One region of the Salinicoccus bachuensis genome, then DNA from elsewhere that is predicted to be linked to it. Evidence: predicted binding sites of a transcription regulator. Region 1 holds the regulator's gene; each other region holds the start of a gene.
What was found. The regulator Rex, encoded in region 1, represses fermentation and respiration genes when NADH is low (regulators of the CRP and FNR family bind a similar motif). The targets are predictions, from matches to a motif close to TTGTGAAATATTTCACAA.
Positions count from the first base shown of each region.

Region 1 (5,767 bases):
CCGATGTTCGATGGCAGAAGGGGCAATGTCTACACAGCCGTCTACCGTCTGGACGGCAAATCATTCGAAGAAGTCATGGATGCAGGATATATGGCACTCGATACAGTCCTTGAGCATTTGGAAAAATATGAGGGAGGCATCGTACTGTCAGATGCCCAGGAAAAATTCAGTGGAAATCTCGATATATTCACCCATGCTATCCCCCGCATCAGCGCCGTAGAGAAGTTCGAGTCAATAATACGGCATGAGGATGTCCATCAGATGGTACCTGAATATCTAAAAATATCGGAGGCTGAGAAAAATTGGATGGAGCGCACACAGTCATAAGAAAAATGGAAATCGATGACCTGGAAGCTGTATATGAAATTGAATCAGCCTCATTTCCGAATACATCATGGAACATCGAATCATTTCTGAGGGAACTGACAGCGAATCAGTTCGCCTACTACTTTGTTATTGAAAAAGAGGATAAAATAGTAGGCTACTGCGGAGTCTGGCTCGTCATCGACCAGAGTCAGATTACGACCATCGCCGTGGCAAAGGAAGAACAGGGCAATGGCTATGGTCGTCAGCTTCTCCAGCATGCGAAGCAATATGCAGGCCAATCTGCAGATATACTTTCACTGGAAGTGAGCATAGATAATCATAGAGCCATGAAGCTGTATGAAAAGGAAGGTTTCCTCTATGGAGGAATACGCAAGGACTATTACGGTCCGGGAAAGGATGCACATGTCATGTGGGTGACGCTGAATGAATGAAGAAGTGATTATAATGAGCATTGAGACGAGCTGCGATGAGACAGCATGCAGTATCGTCAGAAACGGCGATGAAATACTTTCCAATATCGTTGTAAGCCAGATAGAAAGCCATAAGCGCTTTGGCGGTGTCGTACCGGAAGTGGCTTCAAGGCACCATGTTGAAACCATTACGGTGGTGATCGAGGAAGCACTGGAAGAAGCAGGCCTCCTTCCAGCAGATCTTTCAGCTGTGGCAGTGACGGAAGGGCCGGGCCTGATCGGTGCATTGCTGGTCGGCATCAATGCCGCCAAGGCATTCAGCTTCGCACATGATCTGCCACTGATCCCCGTCCATCATATTGCGGGCCATATCTATGCAAACCAGCTGGAGGAGAAGCTTGAATTCCCACTCATATCCCTCATCGTATCCGGTGGACATACGGAACTCATCTATATGAAGGATCATATGTCCTTTGAAGTCATCGGAGAGACAAGGGATGATGCAGTGGGGGAGGCGTATGACAAGGTGGCCAGGGTCATCGGCCTCCCGTACCCCGGCGGTCCGCATATCGACCGTCTGAGCAGGGAAGGGGAAGACACATTCAATTTCCCAAGACCATATCTTGAACCGGGAAGCTATGATTTCAGCTTCAGCGGACTGAAGTCTTCAGTGATCAATACACTGCACAATCATAGACAAAAGGGCCTTGCGGTAGACAAGGCGGATGTGGCAAGGAGCTTCCAGGAGAGTGTCGTTGACGTGCTGACAAAAAAGACGATGCTGGCTGTGGAGAATTATGGTGTGGATAACCTGATCATTGCAGGGGGAGTGGCCGCAAACAGCGGACTGAGAGCCCGATTTGAAACACTCTGTGAGGAGCAGGACATTAAGCTCAGCATCCCCCAGCTGAAGTACTGTACCGATAATGCAGCCATGATTGGTGCTGCAGCCTACCATCTCTATATCAGAAACGCCTTTGGCAGCCTGGACTTGAATGGAAGGAATTTCATAGATATAGAAGAATACAGCATATAAAGAGCCATATCCCTCAAAATGAGGGACATGGCTCTTTTAAATAATCTATATTTGTCAATACGGAACGTCTGTTTTAAACAGCCTGTGGATAACCTGTTGATAGAAATGGAAATAGCGCTCCAAACGGCGCAGGTACTGGGGATATAATTGTGCATAACTTTGTGTATAAGTTATCCTGGCTGTGGATTATGGGCTGAATTATGCACTGCTCTGCACTTTCTGCTGTGAATAAAAATGTGGCTAACTCCATATAGTACATAGTCCTTCTAAATGGAACGTGCGTTCGTCATCCGTTTATATCTCTTCCAGTTTTTCTTCCAATATCGCCCATTCCATCATCAGTGCATCGAGCTGTTCCTTCTGCGCATTCAACTGCTGATTGAATTCCGAGGCTTTTTCGTAATCTTCATATACTTCGGGGTCGGCGAGTGTCGCCTCGGTCGCTGCGATTTCTTCCTCGAGTGCCTGGATGCGTTCTTCCATCCTGCTCGTACTGCGTTTCAGCTTCTGCATCTCATTCCTTTTCTGCTTCTGCTGTTCATAATCAGTGCCATTCTGGTTTTTGTTATCCTGCTTCTCCACTTTGATATCGAGGGATGCCTGTTCTTCCTTCTTATGGCGGTAGTAGCTGTAGTCGCCGTTGTAGGTCTTGAGATGCTGCAGGTCCATTTCCACAATTTTGGTGGCGATGCGATCAATGAAGTAGCGGTCGTGGGAGACGAACAGGATGGTCCCTGGGAAATTCTGAAGTGCCTCTTCCAGGACTTCCTTGCTGTCGATATCCAGGTGGTTGGTCGGCTCATCGAGAATGAGAAGGTTATTCTTTTCCAACATTAGTTTCGCAAGCTGGATGCGGGCCTTCTCCCCACCGCTCAGATCATTGACACTCTTCATCACTTCATCCTGGGTGAACAGGAAGCGGCCGAGCACTTTGCGGACATCGCTTTCATTCATGTTCGGATACTCATGCCACAGTTCTTCAAGGACATTCCTGCTGGAAGTGAATTCGGCCTGTTTCTGATCGTAGTAGCCGATGGAGACGTTCGTACCATAGATGATTTCTCCGGCATGCCGTGGCAATTCCTTCGCAATGGTTTTGACGAGGGTGGATTTTCCTATACCATTCGGCCCGATGACCGCCAGGCGGTCTCCTTTGTCTACATTCAGGGTGATGCCGCTGTTCAGCGTCTCCTCATAGCCGATGTCGAGGTTATTGATCCGGAGGACGTCGTTTCCACTTTCCCTTTTTATATCGAAAGAGAAGCGCGCACTTTTTCTGTCGATCTGCGGTGTATCCATCCGGTCCATCTGCTCAAGCTTCTTGCGGCGGCTTTTTGCCATGTTGCTTGTCGAGGCCCGTGCTATATTCTTCTCGACAAACGTTTCAAGCTGTTTGATCTCCTTCTGCTGATGCTCGTAAGCTTTCATCCGAAGACTGTAGTTCTTCTCTTTTTCCTGGACGTATTTCGTATAGTTGGAGTGGTAGAGGGTACCCCTGTACATTTCCACTTCAAAGATTTTGTCGACCGTCCGATCCAGGAAGTACCGGTCGTGGCTGATGATTGCGATGGCACCTGTAAAACTGTTCAAATACTGTTCGAGCCATGCCACGGTGTCCATGTCCAGGTGGTTGGTCGGTTCGTCAAGAAGGAGCAGGTCGGGTTTCGACAGGAGCATCTGGCCGAGGGCAAGACGTGTTTTCTGTCCGCCAGAGAATTCATCGACATTGCGGTCGAGGTCATCGATTGTGAAACTCAGCCCGGTTGTGACCGTCTTGATCTGGGCATCGATCGTGTATCCCCCCTGGGACTCGAATGAATTCTGCAGCGTGTCGTACCGGTCCATCTGATCGCTATAGGCAGGGTCGTCATAATCATGTTCTGCCAGCCAGGTCGTCACTTTCTGCATCTCCTCCTGGAGATCGAGCAGGTGGGAGAATGGACGCATCATTTCATCCCGGACGGTCTGGGAGGATTCCAGTGTCATCTGCTGGGTCAGGTAGCCTATGGAGATGCCTTTCGGCGTAGTGACCTGACCTTCATCAAGCCCGAGTTCCCCCGCCATTATCTTCATGAGTGTCGTCTTTCCGGCACCATTTTTCCCAACAATGCCGACGGTTTCCCCTTTTTTTATTTCCAGATTTATATTTTCAAAAATCATATCTGTACCGAATGATTTCTTTACATTTCCCAATTGCATTACTATCATATTGATTACCTCACTTTCTTCAAGTCTACAATAAATAAATTAAAAAAACGATGAAATTAAATGACATTGACTACACTATGAAAATTGAGATATGCTATAATGTACCAACAGAGTGTAATAAACGAGGTGTGGGACATTTGAACAGTAAAAAGAAAATCCCAAATGCAACTATGAAACGTCTCCCTTTATACTATAGATTTTTTAAGAACGCTGAAAAATCCAGTGTGGATAGAGTCTCATCCAGAGAAATCAGTGAGGCATTGGATATTGATTCTGCCACTATAAGGCGAGACTTCTCCTATTTTGGTGAACTCGGTAGAAAAGGTTATGGATACAACGTCAAAAGCCTTCTGAACTTCTTCATGGAACACATCCAGGGGAACGAAGTAAGGAACGTAGCAATCATTGGTGCAGGTAATCTGGGCAGTGCATTATTAAACTACAAATTCAGCAACATAAATGATAGAATGAACATAGTTGCTGCCTTTGACAGCAATGATGAAATTGTTGGCACATCCATCAATGATACATTAGTATATCATCCAGATGAACTTGAGGATATGGTCAGTAGACATAACATAGACGTTGCGATACTTACCTTGCCGGCAGAGGTCAGCCAGGACATGGCTGAACGGCTTGTAGATGCGGGCATCAAAGGTATACTGAACTTCACACCAATCAGATTGGACGTAACTGATGGAATCTATGTACACAATATAGATTTGAGTGTTGAATTGCAGGCGCTATTCTTTTATATGAAACATATCTAGGAGGGGTATTATGCTCGAAATGTTAATGCCGGTGACGCTTATGGCAGTAGGACCAACAAGTATGATAGTAATCGCTGTTGTAGCATTGATTATATTCGGACCCAAGAAGCTTCCTCAATTTGGACGCGCAATGGGCTCCACTTTAAAGGAATTTAAAGACGCAACAAAAGGTCTCGCTACAGACGATGATGAGGAAGAAGAAGAGTACGAGAAGAAAAAACAGCCGAAGAAGATTGAAGCAGTTGAAGTCGAAAAAGCTGAAGAAACTAAAGTATAAAGATTTGGAGGTGGCGAAAGCCGCCTTTTTTTAAAGAGGTGAAAAGTAAGATGGAAGACTCGGAAAAAAAAGAATTTACCGAGCACTTGGAAGAATTGAGAAAGCGTCTGCTGATTGTCATGTATTTCTTTGTCGGGGCACTGATCGTAGGATTTTTCCTGTCCAAGCCCCTGATATACCGGATGCAGAATGCGCCATGGGCGGAATCCATACAGATGCATGCGTTCCAGGTTACTGATCCGCTTAAGATCTATCTGCTTGTGATCGTCATAATCGGTCTTGTGGTGGTGCTGCCGGTCATCATGTACCAGCTATGGGCCTTCGTGGCGCCAGGACTATACGGCAATGAAAGGAAATTGACATTGAGCTACATTCCGATTGTCATGATCCTCATGCTGATTGGGATGGCCTTCGGCTACTTTGTTCTTGTGCCCTACATCATCCAGTTCACTTTCGACCTTTCGGAAGAGATGGGAATCGAAACGACCATCGGCATCAATCAATATTTCGGATTTCTGTTCAGAACAGTCCTGCCATTCGGTGCAATATTCCAGATGCCGATCCTGGTGCTGTTCTTGACACAGCTTGGTCTGCTGACGCCGATGTTCCTCAGGAAAAACAGGAAGTATGCCTACTTCATCCTGCTGATCGTCGCAGCACTGATTGCACCCCCGGACCTGATGACGCATATCATGCTGACAATACCAATGATCATTCTTTACGAATTCAGCATCTATAT
Region 1 is NZ_CP138333.2:2,067,264-2,073,030, reverse strand. Features, by position in the region: gene tsaB (tRNA (adenosine(37)-N6)-threonylcarbamoyltransferase complex dimerization subunit type 1 TsaB) at 1-327, shown strand, start outside; gene rimI (ribosomal protein S18-alanine N-acetyltransferase) at 333-758, shown strand; gene tsaD (tRNA (adenosine(37)-N6)-threonylcarbamoyltransferase complex transferase subunit TsaD) at 751-1,773, shown strand; gene RQP18_RS10560 (ABC-F family ATP-binding cassette domain-containing protein) at 2,068-3,981, opposite strand; gene RQP18_RS10555 (redox-sensing transcriptional repressor Rex) at 4,119-4,751, shown strand; gene RQP18_RS10550 (twin-arginine translocase TatA/TatE family subunit) at 4,792-5,028, shown strand; gene tatC (twin-arginine translocase subunit TatC) at 5,079-5,767, shown strand, end outside.

Region 2 (5,767 bases), 1.2 Mb from region 1:
ATGAACTGCCTACGGAGGATGAGCAGTACGAAGCCTACAAGAAGGTGCTCAAGGACATGGAGGGCAAGCCGGTCGTCGTACGTACACTGGATGTCGGCGGGGACAAGGAACTGCCTTATCTGGACCTTCCCAAGGAGATGAATCCGTTCCTCGGGCACCGTGCCGTGCGCATGACGCTCGATAACCCGGAACTCTTCAGGACACAGTTGCGTGCACTGCTCCGTGCGAGCCAGCACGGCAACTTGAAAATCATGTTCCCGATGATTGCGACCATAGATGAATTCAACCGTGCGAAAGCACTGCTGATTGAAGAGAAGGACAAGCTTGTCGACGAAGGGGAGAAGATCAAAGAGGATATCGAAGTGGGTATCATGGTCGAAATTCCTTCGGCAGCGGTCATTGCAGACCAGTTTGCGAAAGTCGTCGACTTCTTCTCCATCGGAACAAATGATCTGATCCAGTACACGATGGCTGCCGATCGGATGAACGAATCCGTGAGCTACCTGTATCAGCCGCACCACCCTGCGCTTCTGAGACTCATCAAGATGGTGATCGATGCAGCGCATAAGGAAGGCAAATGGGCAGGCATGTGCGGAGAGATGGCCGGCGACGAGCAGGCCGTGCCACTCCTTCTTGGACTTGGACTCGATGAGTTCTCCATGAGTGCATCTTCAGTACTGAAGGCGCGCAAGCAGATCTCCCAGCTTAAGAAGACGGATATGGAACGTCTGGCTGCAGCAGCAATCGAATGCAAGGACTCGGAAGAAGTGCTTGCACTGGTTGAGGAATATACAGACAGAATATAGAAATTTCACACGCATGGATTAATCCATGCGTGTTTTTTGCTGTTATAATGGCAGAAAAGAGCTCGGGAGGATCACCGATGAAGGAAACAGTGCGTCGTCCGTTGGAACTTTATCTCACGCTGCCGATTTTCGCTTTTGCCCTCTATGATTTTGCCAATACCATATTCAGTGCCAATATCGTTACGCTGTTCTTTCCGCAGTATGTCACTGAAACGGTGGGGACGAACCCGCGTCTGGAACAGATCGCCTCCACGGTCATCGCCTATGCGAATGCCGTGGCAGCCATCCTGCTGATTGCCTTCGCCCCGCTGTATGGTGTGACGATGGACCGGACGGGCAGACGCAAGAGGTATGTCATCCTGTTTACACTGCTGTGCATCACCGCTGCTGTCGGAATGGGGATTTTTGGCGGCATGGATACGGGCGAATGGTTCGGATTGCCCAACGGTTTTGTGCTTACCATCCTGTTTTTTGTCATCGCAAAATTTGCATTCAATTCAGGCAATGTATTCTATGATGCGATGCTGTCGGGCTTGGGCAACAAAAAGGAGATTCCGCTGATTTCCGGCTATGGGGTGGCACTCGGCTATCTGGGCACTCTATTTGGTATATTCTCAGTCCTCCTGATCATCGGGGACGGGGCGGTGCACCACACATTCTGGCTGTCCGGGGTACTGTTCCTGATCTTTGCACTGCCGCTGTTCTTCATCAACAGGGATCCGCCTGCAGAGCAGAAACCGAAACAACCCTTTCTGAAAGGATACAGGGACGTCTACGGGACCTTCATCCAGGCGAGGGAATATCCATCCATATTCTATTTCATGATCGCCTACTTTTTCGTCAATGATGCACTGGCAACAGCCATTGCCATGATGCAGCCCTATGCGACAACGGTAGTCGGCTTCGAACCGGGTACTTTCCTCATTGTATTCATGGTGGCCACACTGTTCAGTATCATCGGGGCGATCGTCTTCAGTTTCATCAATAGGGCGTTCGGGTCGAAACGGACTTTTCTGATCATCGCCATGCTGCTGGCGGTCGCAGTCGCAATCGCCGCCATCCCGCTGCCGATGTGGACCTTCTGGATTGCCGCTTCCCTCTTCGGCATTGCGATGGGATCGACATGGGTGGTGAGCCGGACGATGATCATCGAACTTTCTCCCGCAGGAAAAGAGGGGCAGTTCTTCGGACTGTTCGCCTTCAGTGCAAAAATGAGTGCAGTCGTGGGTCCTTTCATCTACGGTTCGATCACATTGATGCTGGCGGATTATGGCGTGGTGGCCTCGCGCATGGCGATCACCAGCCTCATCGTCATGATCGTGATCGGGCTCCTGTTCCACCTCAAGGTCAAAGAGGATGAATCAGCGGTTTAAATTATTGTAATTCAGGGCATGATACGATAGAATAATAAATTGAGAATGATAATTATTTCACAAAATTGTCATGAAATATCATGATTCTGAATATCATATGCGAGATGACCGTTTTATGATTCAGGATACATTAACTAAGAGGTGATCGAATGGATGATGTAATCATTGGTCGTGTACTGACTGCATCCACTCTCGGATTCCATATAATTTTTGCGACGATCGGTGTCGGTATCCCGATTGTTTTCATGGTACTGGAATTTCTGGGAATACGGAAGAAGGATGACATGTACCTGACCATGGCAAGAAGGGTAGCGAAGGGATATACGGTGACGGTTGCCGTCGGTGTTGTGACCGGGACCATCATCGGTCTCCAGTTGTCATTAATATGGCCGGAGTTCATGAGGCTCGGCGGCCAGATCATCGCACTGCCGCTGTTCATGGAAACTTTCGCATTTTTCTTTGAGGCGATATTCCTCGGCATATTCCTGTATACATGGGACCGCTTCAAGAACCCATGGCACCACTGGCTGCTCAACATACCAATCGTCATCGGATCGACCTTATCCGCCGTGTTCATCACGACGGTGAACTCGTTCATGAACACACCGGCAGGATTCGACCTGGTGGATGGTGCACTGGTCAATGTGGACCCTCTTGCAGCAATGTTCAATCCATCCAGCTGGGTCAGGATCTTCCACGTCGTGGCGACGGCCTATATGACGGCAGTATTCATCATTGCTTCCATCGGGGCGTTCAAGCTGCTCCGCTCCAAATTCGAGGAGGACAGGGAATACCACAAGAAGGGTCTTAAAGTAATGATGGCACTCGGTCTTCTCATGGCTTTCCTGACAGTACTCGCCGGTGACTTCTCTGCAAAATTCCTGCATGAGAACCAGCCGGAAAAACTGGCGGCATTGGAATGGCATTTTGAAACGGAAGAGAATGCGGATCTGATCCTGTTCGGTGTTCTGGACGAAGAGACGCAGGAAGTGAGCTATGAAATCAGGATACCGAGTGCCCTGAGCTTCCTGGCGGCCTATTCCTTTGATGAAGAGGTGACCGGACTGAATGACATACCGGAAGATGAACAGCCGCCATTGATCATCCACTACTTCTTCGACATGATGGTGTTCTTCGGCATGTATGCCCTCACGGTGGCCATCATCTACTTCATTGCGAAGTTTTCGAAGTTCGATGAATACCACCCGGCACTCCTGTACGCCTATGTACTGACCGGGCCATTGTCCATGGCAGCGATAGAATCCGGCTGGTTCCTGGCGGAAATGGGCCGTCAGCCATGGATCCTCCGCGGATACATGAGAGTATCGGAGGCTGTGACGAACGCAGACGGACTCGGAATCACACTCATCGCATTCGTCATGCTCTATGCCGTGCTTGGTGTGACATGCATCTATGTACTGCTCAAGATGTTCCAGGGCAAGAGTGCCGATACGGAACGCCTTGAAATGTATGGGGAAGACTATAAAGGAGGTCGGTTGCCATGAATTATGAAATCATCGGAGTGACCGTACTGTGGACATTCCTCTACGGCTATATCATCGTGGCATCGATCGACTTCGGTGCGGGCTTCTTCAACTTCTATTCGAAGCTGACCGGAGACGACAATGTCATCAGCCCGATCATCCAACGCTATCTGAATCCGGTATGGGAAGTGACGAATGTCTTCTTCGTCTTCTTCTTCGTCGGGATCGTCGGATTCTATCCGGATACGGCCTACTATTATGGAACAGCCCTTCTGATTCCGGCAAGCATCGCGCTGATACTGCTCGCCATACGCGGAAGCTACTATGCCTTCAACTCCTACAACAAGGAACCGAAACTGTCCTGGACTTTCCTATACGGAGTGACGGGCCTTCTCATACCGGCTTCCCTGTCCATGGCACTCGTCATATCGGAAGGCGGCTACATCACCGAGGAAGGGGGCGGCATACAGCTGCAGCTGGAAGAACTGCTGTTCAGCACATATGGCTGGTCGGTCGTATTTCTGGCCATCATCACCGTCCTCTATGTATCCAGCGGCTTCCTGACCTTCTATGCGGCGCGTGCACAGGATACGCAGGCACTCGCCCTTGTGCGCAGATGGTTCCTCATCTGGACGCTGCCGATGCTGTTCATTTCGCAGTTCGTCTTCCTGGGTCTCCGGGAGCACAACTATGAACACTTCCTGCGTGCCCAGGACTACTGGTATCTGTTCGGACTGAGCCTCCTCTCCATGGGCATCGCGGTGTTCCTAATCTGGCGGAGGCGCTACTTCGGCTTTGCATTCATCATGATCATGATGCAGTTCGCCTTTGCATTCTATGGATACGGCATCAGCAAACTGCCTTACATTCTATATCCGTATGTGGAGGTCAACACGTCGGTTGTGAACGAAAGTATGGCTTTCAGTTTGACAGTCGTCTTCATTTTAGGTTTACTATTATTGGTTCCAAGTCTCGTCCTTCTCATGAGACTGTTCCTGTTCGACAAGGATTATGTAAGGGGGAAGGGCAACAGCAAGTACTAACATTGAGGATGGACAGGTGATAAGATGAATAAAGATTATGCAGTCATCGGGCTCGGACGGTTCGGGGGGAGCATCGTCCGTGAACTCAGGGTGCTGGAAATGGATGTTCTGGCGGTGGATGTGGATGAAAACCGCGTCAATGAATTCATAGATATCGCAACGCAGGCGGTCATCGGGGATACGACCGATGAAACGGTGCTGAAGGACCTCGGCCTCGGCAACTTCGACAATGTCATCGTGGCGATCGGCGACAACATCCAGTCGAGCATTCTGACGACACTGCTGCTCAAGGACCTTGGGGTCAAGAAGGTCAGCGTAAAGGCGCAGAACGACTACCACGCGCGGGTGCTTGAAAAGATCGGTGCCGATCTCGTCATCCATCCGGAGCGGGATATGGGGCGGAGGATTGCTCATAAGCTTGCATCCAGTTCGGTGCTCGATTACCTTGAACTGTCCGATGAGCATTCGATCGTCGAAATCATGGCAGAGGAGAAGCTTGCAGACCAGTCGCTGCTCGATCTCGACATACGGGCAGAATACGGCGTCAGTGTCATTGCGATCAAGCGCGGGGAGGACATCATCGTCAGTCCCGACCCGACAGTCAACATCCAGAAAGAGGATATCCTCATCATGATTGGCAACGATGATGACCTGACCCGATTCGAAAAATCATTGACCCGATAAAAAAAGTACATCCGGCAGCGCCGGATGTACTTTTTTATTTCTGCTGATCGACTCTCATGATCGTCGGTAGGATCATCGGTTTCCTATGGGTCTTGCGGTAGAGATGATTGCTCAGCTCTTCGATGATGAGCTGTTTTACGTGATACCACTCGACATTTTCCTTTGTATTCAGAAGGTTGATGACATCGCCCTTGATCTTCTTCTCCGCACTGCGGATGAGGCCGTAGGATTCACGCATGTATACGAAGCCGCGTGAGATGATGTCCGGTCCGCTGAGCAGGGTCTTCGTCTCGAAGTCGATGGATACGACGACGATCGCCAGGCCTTCTTCCGAAAGATCTTTCCTGTCGCGGAGGACGATGTTGCCGATGTCCCCG
Region 2 is NZ_CP138333.2:893,959-899,725, forward strand. Features, by position in the region: gene ptsP (phosphoenolpyruvate--protein phosphotransferase) at 1-806, shown strand, start outside; gene RQP18_RS04450 (MFS transporter) at 884-2,179, shown strand; gene RQP18_RS04455 (cytochrome ubiquinol oxidase subunit I) at 2,329-3,684, shown strand; gene RQP18_RS04460 (cytochrome d ubiquinol oxidase subunit II) at 3,681-4,706, shown strand; gene RQP18_RS04465 (potassium channel family protein) at 4,731-5,390, shown strand; gene rnjA (ribonuclease J1) at 5,425-5,767, opposite strand, start outside.
Region 2: a site for Rex is predicted at 2,225-2,242, ahead of RQP18_RS04455 (cytochrome ubiquinol oxidase subunit I). Genes of this name have one in related genera too.

Region 3 (5,767 bases), 1.2 Mb from region 1:
GAGTGCGCAGCAGATCTTCCACCGTGAAGCTGTTCAGTGCATTGAAGAAAACCTGCCAGCCATCCTCCCAGGCGGCGATCACATCCGCTTTCGTATCGAGGTCATCCTCGAATTCATCATCCCGTCCGCGATCCGCCTTCTCCCCGTCTGACGTGAATACACCCGTCCACCGGGAATACATGTTGCCCCGCAGATGCTTCGCCAATATCGCAATCGTATTCGATGCCTCATTGTATCTCCAATGCATATCCGCATCCGACAACTGATCCAGCGTCCGGTCGCCGAGGCGTTTTATCTCCTTGAACCGTGTGCGGATGACATTCAGGAACTCCTGTTCAAATTTCATGGTCCTCTCCCCTTCATTTTTAGAAAATTGTTACTTTCACTATAGCGGAAATGGAAGCGGTTGCCAATGTTTTATAGGGGACGGTCCAATCGTCATGATCGAACCACGAATGACAATTGAATCATCCAGCTGTCAAAATCCCTGATAAATGGATAGAATAAAATTAATATGAAAGGGGACGATATACATGAAAAGACTGCTTGACTGCAACGCTTCCGACTTCATTAAAATGACGGGACAGGATCTGAAACAATCGATCAAGGCAAGCGAAGGCCGCACCATGCTGGCTGAAACGATGGCGGCCGTACCCCCGCTCTATCCGGATGTCACGAATGCGGAACTCACCGCATCATTCGGCGCCGATCTGCTGCTCTTCAACGTATTCGATGTATTCCACCCTGAAGTCCAAGGCTTCACCCCACGAGAACCGGATCAGGTCATCCATGAAATAAAGAATCTCATCGGCAGACCGGTCGGCCTCAATCTCGAGCCGGTCGATCTCGCTGCCGAACAGATTGAAACGCTTAATGCCGTGGACCGGGGACGCATCGCTTCAGAGGAGGCGCTCGCACAGGCGAAGGCACTCGGCTTCGACTTCATCTGCCTCACCGGCAACCCGAAGACCGGCGTGACGAACGCCGAAATTACGAATGCCATCAGCCGTGCACGCAAAATCTTCGGCAGTGACGCGCTCATCATCGCTGGCAAGATGCATGGCGCCGGTGTGACGAGTGAAACCGGCAGCGGCATCATCTCCGAATCTGCTCTCGACGCCTTCGTCGATGCCGGCGCAGACGTCATCCTTATGCCGTCACCCGGAACAGTGCCGGGCATCACCACCGAAGACGCACAGAAATATGTTTCATATGTCCATTCGAAAGGCGCGCTCGCCATGCTCACCATCGGGACCAGCCAGGAAGGTGCAGATGAATCGACCATCCGCCAGATCGCTATCGCTGCCAAAATGGCCGGGGCAGACATCCACCATATCGGTGACGCGGGATGCTACGGCATCGCGGTGCCCGAGAACATCATGACATACGCCATCACAATCCGGGGGCGCCGTCATACCTATGTACGCATGGCCCGCTCCATCAATCGCTAGAGTCTGCTTGAGGACGGACTTTATTCCTTTAATATCTCATTACGAAATAATTGTAATCTTTGGTATTATAGGACCAAGAAAAAATACACATGAGACGCTATCGCAAAATGGAAGAGGAATAAGGAGGCAACGCCTATCAGCACGATTCGGCCGCTGCAGATCATGCGCTATGGTCTTGTCGGGTTCGCGCTCGTCATGGACCAATTTCCACAACTGCCCTTTGCCACATGGCAGACCCAGCTGATCAATGCATGATCGCACTGATCTATATGATGACGAAGCTCAACGATGGAGCCTCGGAGGAAAAGAAGGCAGATTCATGGACGGAGGCACTTACCTTCTATTTGTGTATATTCGGCTTCATCACCTTCCTGAATCTGATCGGCGGTGAATCATCGATCGGCCTCAGCTTCGGCAGTGATTCATTCTGGCTTGCAGCCCTTGGGGCATTTCTGAAAATCTACGGGACATATGAGGCGGCCACAGCTCCCAAAGACAGCTGAACTAGCATAGCCTACTACTCAACAAAGGGGATGAGAACATCAGGATCCAGAAGATACTTTCAGCATTCGTAGTCATCATTTTTTCAGTCATCATCGTTCTCGACCAGTTTCCCTCCCTGGCGTACTCGAACATGCGCACGATTGCCACACTACTTGCCGTAATGGTCGTACTGGCAATCAGCGGCAGCATCTACGGCCATATCGACCGGAAGAAGACAGGGAGGAAGCACAACCGGGTCCGGCTGTGCTTCCTTTTTTTAGCGTATGAACAGATGTCTGACGAATGTGCCCACCACCCAGAGAGCAAATTCGATGAAACTCTCCGGGTGCTTCTGGATTTCCAGCCTTGAAGGCACATAGTCATTGTCCGCGTGTTGCCTCAAGTAGTCATCCGGCCCCTTATAACCCCGATGCATCCGCCATACCCCCTTTGTTTCATCATACCCTTTCCCATTCATCCAAAAAACAGATTTCAGAAGGTTATGGTAAAATATAGAAGAAAACCATCATCCAAGAAAGGACATCCCATGAACAAAAAAATATTCGGGGACAGAAAAGTCCTCATCGGTTTTGCACTATCCTTCCTGTTCAGCCTCCTCGCCATCACCCTTGCTGCAAATGACGTCGGCTACTGGATCGTCTGCGTCGTCCTTGCGTTCATCCTATTATTCGCAAGCACCACCAGAGCACAAAAAAGCCAATAAACAAAAATATCCCGGGAGCGGCCTCCCGGGAATCCTTCATACCCCTTAGATTGCTTTTCTGACACGCTCGAACAATTCGTGGTTCTCCAGATGTACGTGGTCGAATGTGTCCTTTTCAAGCTTTTCGAGCCGCGCATACACAAGTCTATACGTCCCGCATGCATTGGCGTGCGGCGTAAAGTCGCTTGTAATGTCACGGATTTCCTTCAGGATATCTCCCACAGCTTCATGCTCCCCTTCGAGCTCACTCACATGCGGCCGCACTTTTTCAGCCAATTCAGGTGTCGGGTTTTCCATGAATTCGATGATCATCGGAAATACATTTTGATCCTCGTCTTCCGTATGCTCGACCATTTCATGCTTCAGTATCCGATACAGCTCCTGTATTCTCACCAGATGCGGTTCATTCGGCCCATGCTTGCGGGCAAGCTTCGTCACATACGGTGTCAGGGCCGCAAACTCGTCCATCAGCTCCTGGTGGTACCTGTTCTGGATGAACTTCACGATCCCCTTCTCATCCAGATACTTCGGCTGAATGCCGGCCGCTTCATGCTGCTCGATATGGTTGATCTCCTCAAGCATGCCCTCGAGGTCCAGTCCACGCTCCTCCACTGCCTGGGATATCGGCATCTTGCCGCCACAGCAGTAGTCGATTCTGTTTTTCCTGAATATATCTGCACTCTTCGGAATTTCCTTGACGATTTCGCTGACCCACATCTCACGGTTTACTGTAGTCATATTAACCCTCCTGTTTTAAACATACATTTTAAATACATGTTTAATATAACACATCATTATCCTTTGTGACTCCGCTTTCAATGTGAAGTATTGAACATTTAGTGACAGCGTTTTATTTGGGAAATAAAAGCCCCCCTTTCCGCTTGTATACGGGTTTAAATCAATAGTCCGGGGGTACACTTTTATAAAATGGCAAAGGAGCAATCCCGATGAATTTAGATGATTATAGACTGACAGGAAACAGGAAAATAGATCTTGGAGAAATCCCTACCACCGAGGGCAAGACGGATGAAAATGAAAAGATCAGGGACGAAGTCATACCACCGCTTGTCGACCGGCTCCAGCTCCTGCATCAGAAGCTGAATGCCGAGGAGAAGCATGGGATACTCGTTGTGCTGCAGGCACTTGATGCCGCTGGGAAGGACGAGTCCATCAGCTACATCTTCTCGAATTTGAACGCACAGGGCCTTAAGGTCACGACATTCGGCAAACCGACCGAAGTGGAACAGAAGCACGACTACCTGTGGCGCATGATGCCGGCGCTCCCCGCCCGCGGTGAGATCGGCATATTGAACCGTTCGCACTATGAGGAGGTCATCGCCCCGCGGGTGCATGACAATGTACTGCTTGATGGGGACTATCCGGCGGGTGTCGATGAGGAATCCATCTGGCCCATGCGGTACAAACAGATCAAGAATTATGAGAAATACCTTCACGACAACAACATCCACGTTGTGAAATTCTTCTTCCACATGTCGAAGGACGAGCAGAAGAGGCGCCTGGTTGAACGCATGAAGGATCCGGACAAGCAGCACGAATTCTCCTTCTCCGATGTCGAGGAACGGGAATATTGGGATAAATATCAGGAGGTGTTCGAGGATATGCTGAACGAAACATCCACCGAATATTCCCCTTGGTATGTCCTCCCCGCCGATGACGAGTGGCATACACGCCGGCTCGTCAATGAAGCCATGATTGACCTGATGGAGAAGCTCGATCCGAAATTCCCGGAAATGACCGGCGAGGACAAGAAGAAACTCGAGGAGTATATAGAGAAGCTTGAGAATGAATAGGACCATACAGAAGATACCCTGGAGAAATCTTCTCCAGGGTATCTCTTTGTACTCTGTTAGGGGCCGCCCGTCAAGGTTTATTTTATTGTCGTACTATATTCTGTATCAGTCGCCGTCCTCACCTGTCTCCACGGTTTCAATGTCCCGGTTTCCGATTACAATCATTTCGACTGTTTCGGAAGCGGCATTATCAAGTGTCACCTCAAACTTCAAAGCATGCTCGCTTTGAATCAGCCATCTTTTTCACCCACATCTTCGAAGCTTCTGCTATCGAACCCGCTTCTTCTGTCCGTTCTTGTTTATTAGCAACTTCTTCCTTGGTGATATCCGTTTCCTTATCGGCATCATCTTCGGATTTGACCTCTTTTTTCTCTACCCTTGTCGCTTCTTCTGTTGAAGCCTCTTCTGAACTTCAATCTCTTCTTCTTTTTCCGCAATCGGCTCCTCTGGACTCTAACCTGTTTTCCTATAATTGATTTTTATTTCATCGTGATGCACTTCAGATGACTCTTTCCAATGGTTTGCTTCCCCGACCAGGAACCAAGGTGACCTGTTCATCGTGTTGAATATTTACATCATCCTCATGCCACAAATATAATATAACATATTTTTACACTTTAGTACTAATTCGAGATAAATTTTATATTTTTTATGTAAGTTTTTTAAAATATACATATTATTCTTTTTTATATAGTAGATTAATACACTTGTCTAAGACCAACCAAATTATCGCCCTCTTCCTTTTCCAGAGTCCTTGGTGTCTTTACCTTCCCATCTATTTATGTTATTTATTTTAAATTAATATGCACCCGTTATTTTTAAATCATATTCAATATTTCCATAAAATGTATTAGATTTGTAATAAATATTTTCACTGAACATCTCCACAAAAAATAAAAATATCCCGCCTCCAATTGGAGACGGGATCAAACATCCACTGTTCATGCATCTAATATTTGTACGACTGGCCACCGTCGATCGGGATGACCGTGCCGTTGATGAACTCGGATTCCTGGCTGAGCAGGAAGGAAACGAGAGCAGCGACTTCTTCGGGTTTACCGAAGCGCTTCATCGGATTGACGCTGACGAACTCCTTACCTGCCTCTTCCCAGTTCTCGCCGCCCATCTGACGCAGTGAGCCTTCGACCATGGCGGTCATGATGGCGCCTGGCGCGATGGCGTTGACGCTGATGCCGTATTCACCGTATTCGACGGCGGAGTTGCGTGTGAGCCCGACGACGCCGTGCTTGCTTGCGGAATAGCCGGACTGGTTGCCGACGCCGCGGATGCCGCCGACG
Region 3 is NZ_CP138333.2:823,936-829,702, reverse strand. Features, by position in the region: gene RQP18_RS04125 (DUF1572 family protein) at 1-346, opposite strand, end outside; gene RQP18_RS04120 (haloacid dehalogenase-like hydrolase) at 534-1,451, shown strand; gene RQP18_RS04115 (hypothetical protein) at 1,679-1,954, shown strand; gene RQP18_RS04110 (hypothetical protein) at 2,086-2,304, shown strand; gene RQP18_RS04105 (hypothetical protein) at 2,482-2,658, shown strand; gene ric (iron-sulfur cluster repair di-iron protein) at 2,704-3,396, opposite strand; gene RQP18_RS04095 (PPK2 family polyphosphate kinase) at 3,606-4,469, shown strand; gene RQP18_RS04090 (glucose 1-dehydrogenase) at 5,419-5,767, opposite strand, start outside.
Region 3: a site for Rex is predicted at 3,477-3,494, ahead of ric (iron-sulfur cluster repair di-iron protein). Genes of this name have one in related genera too.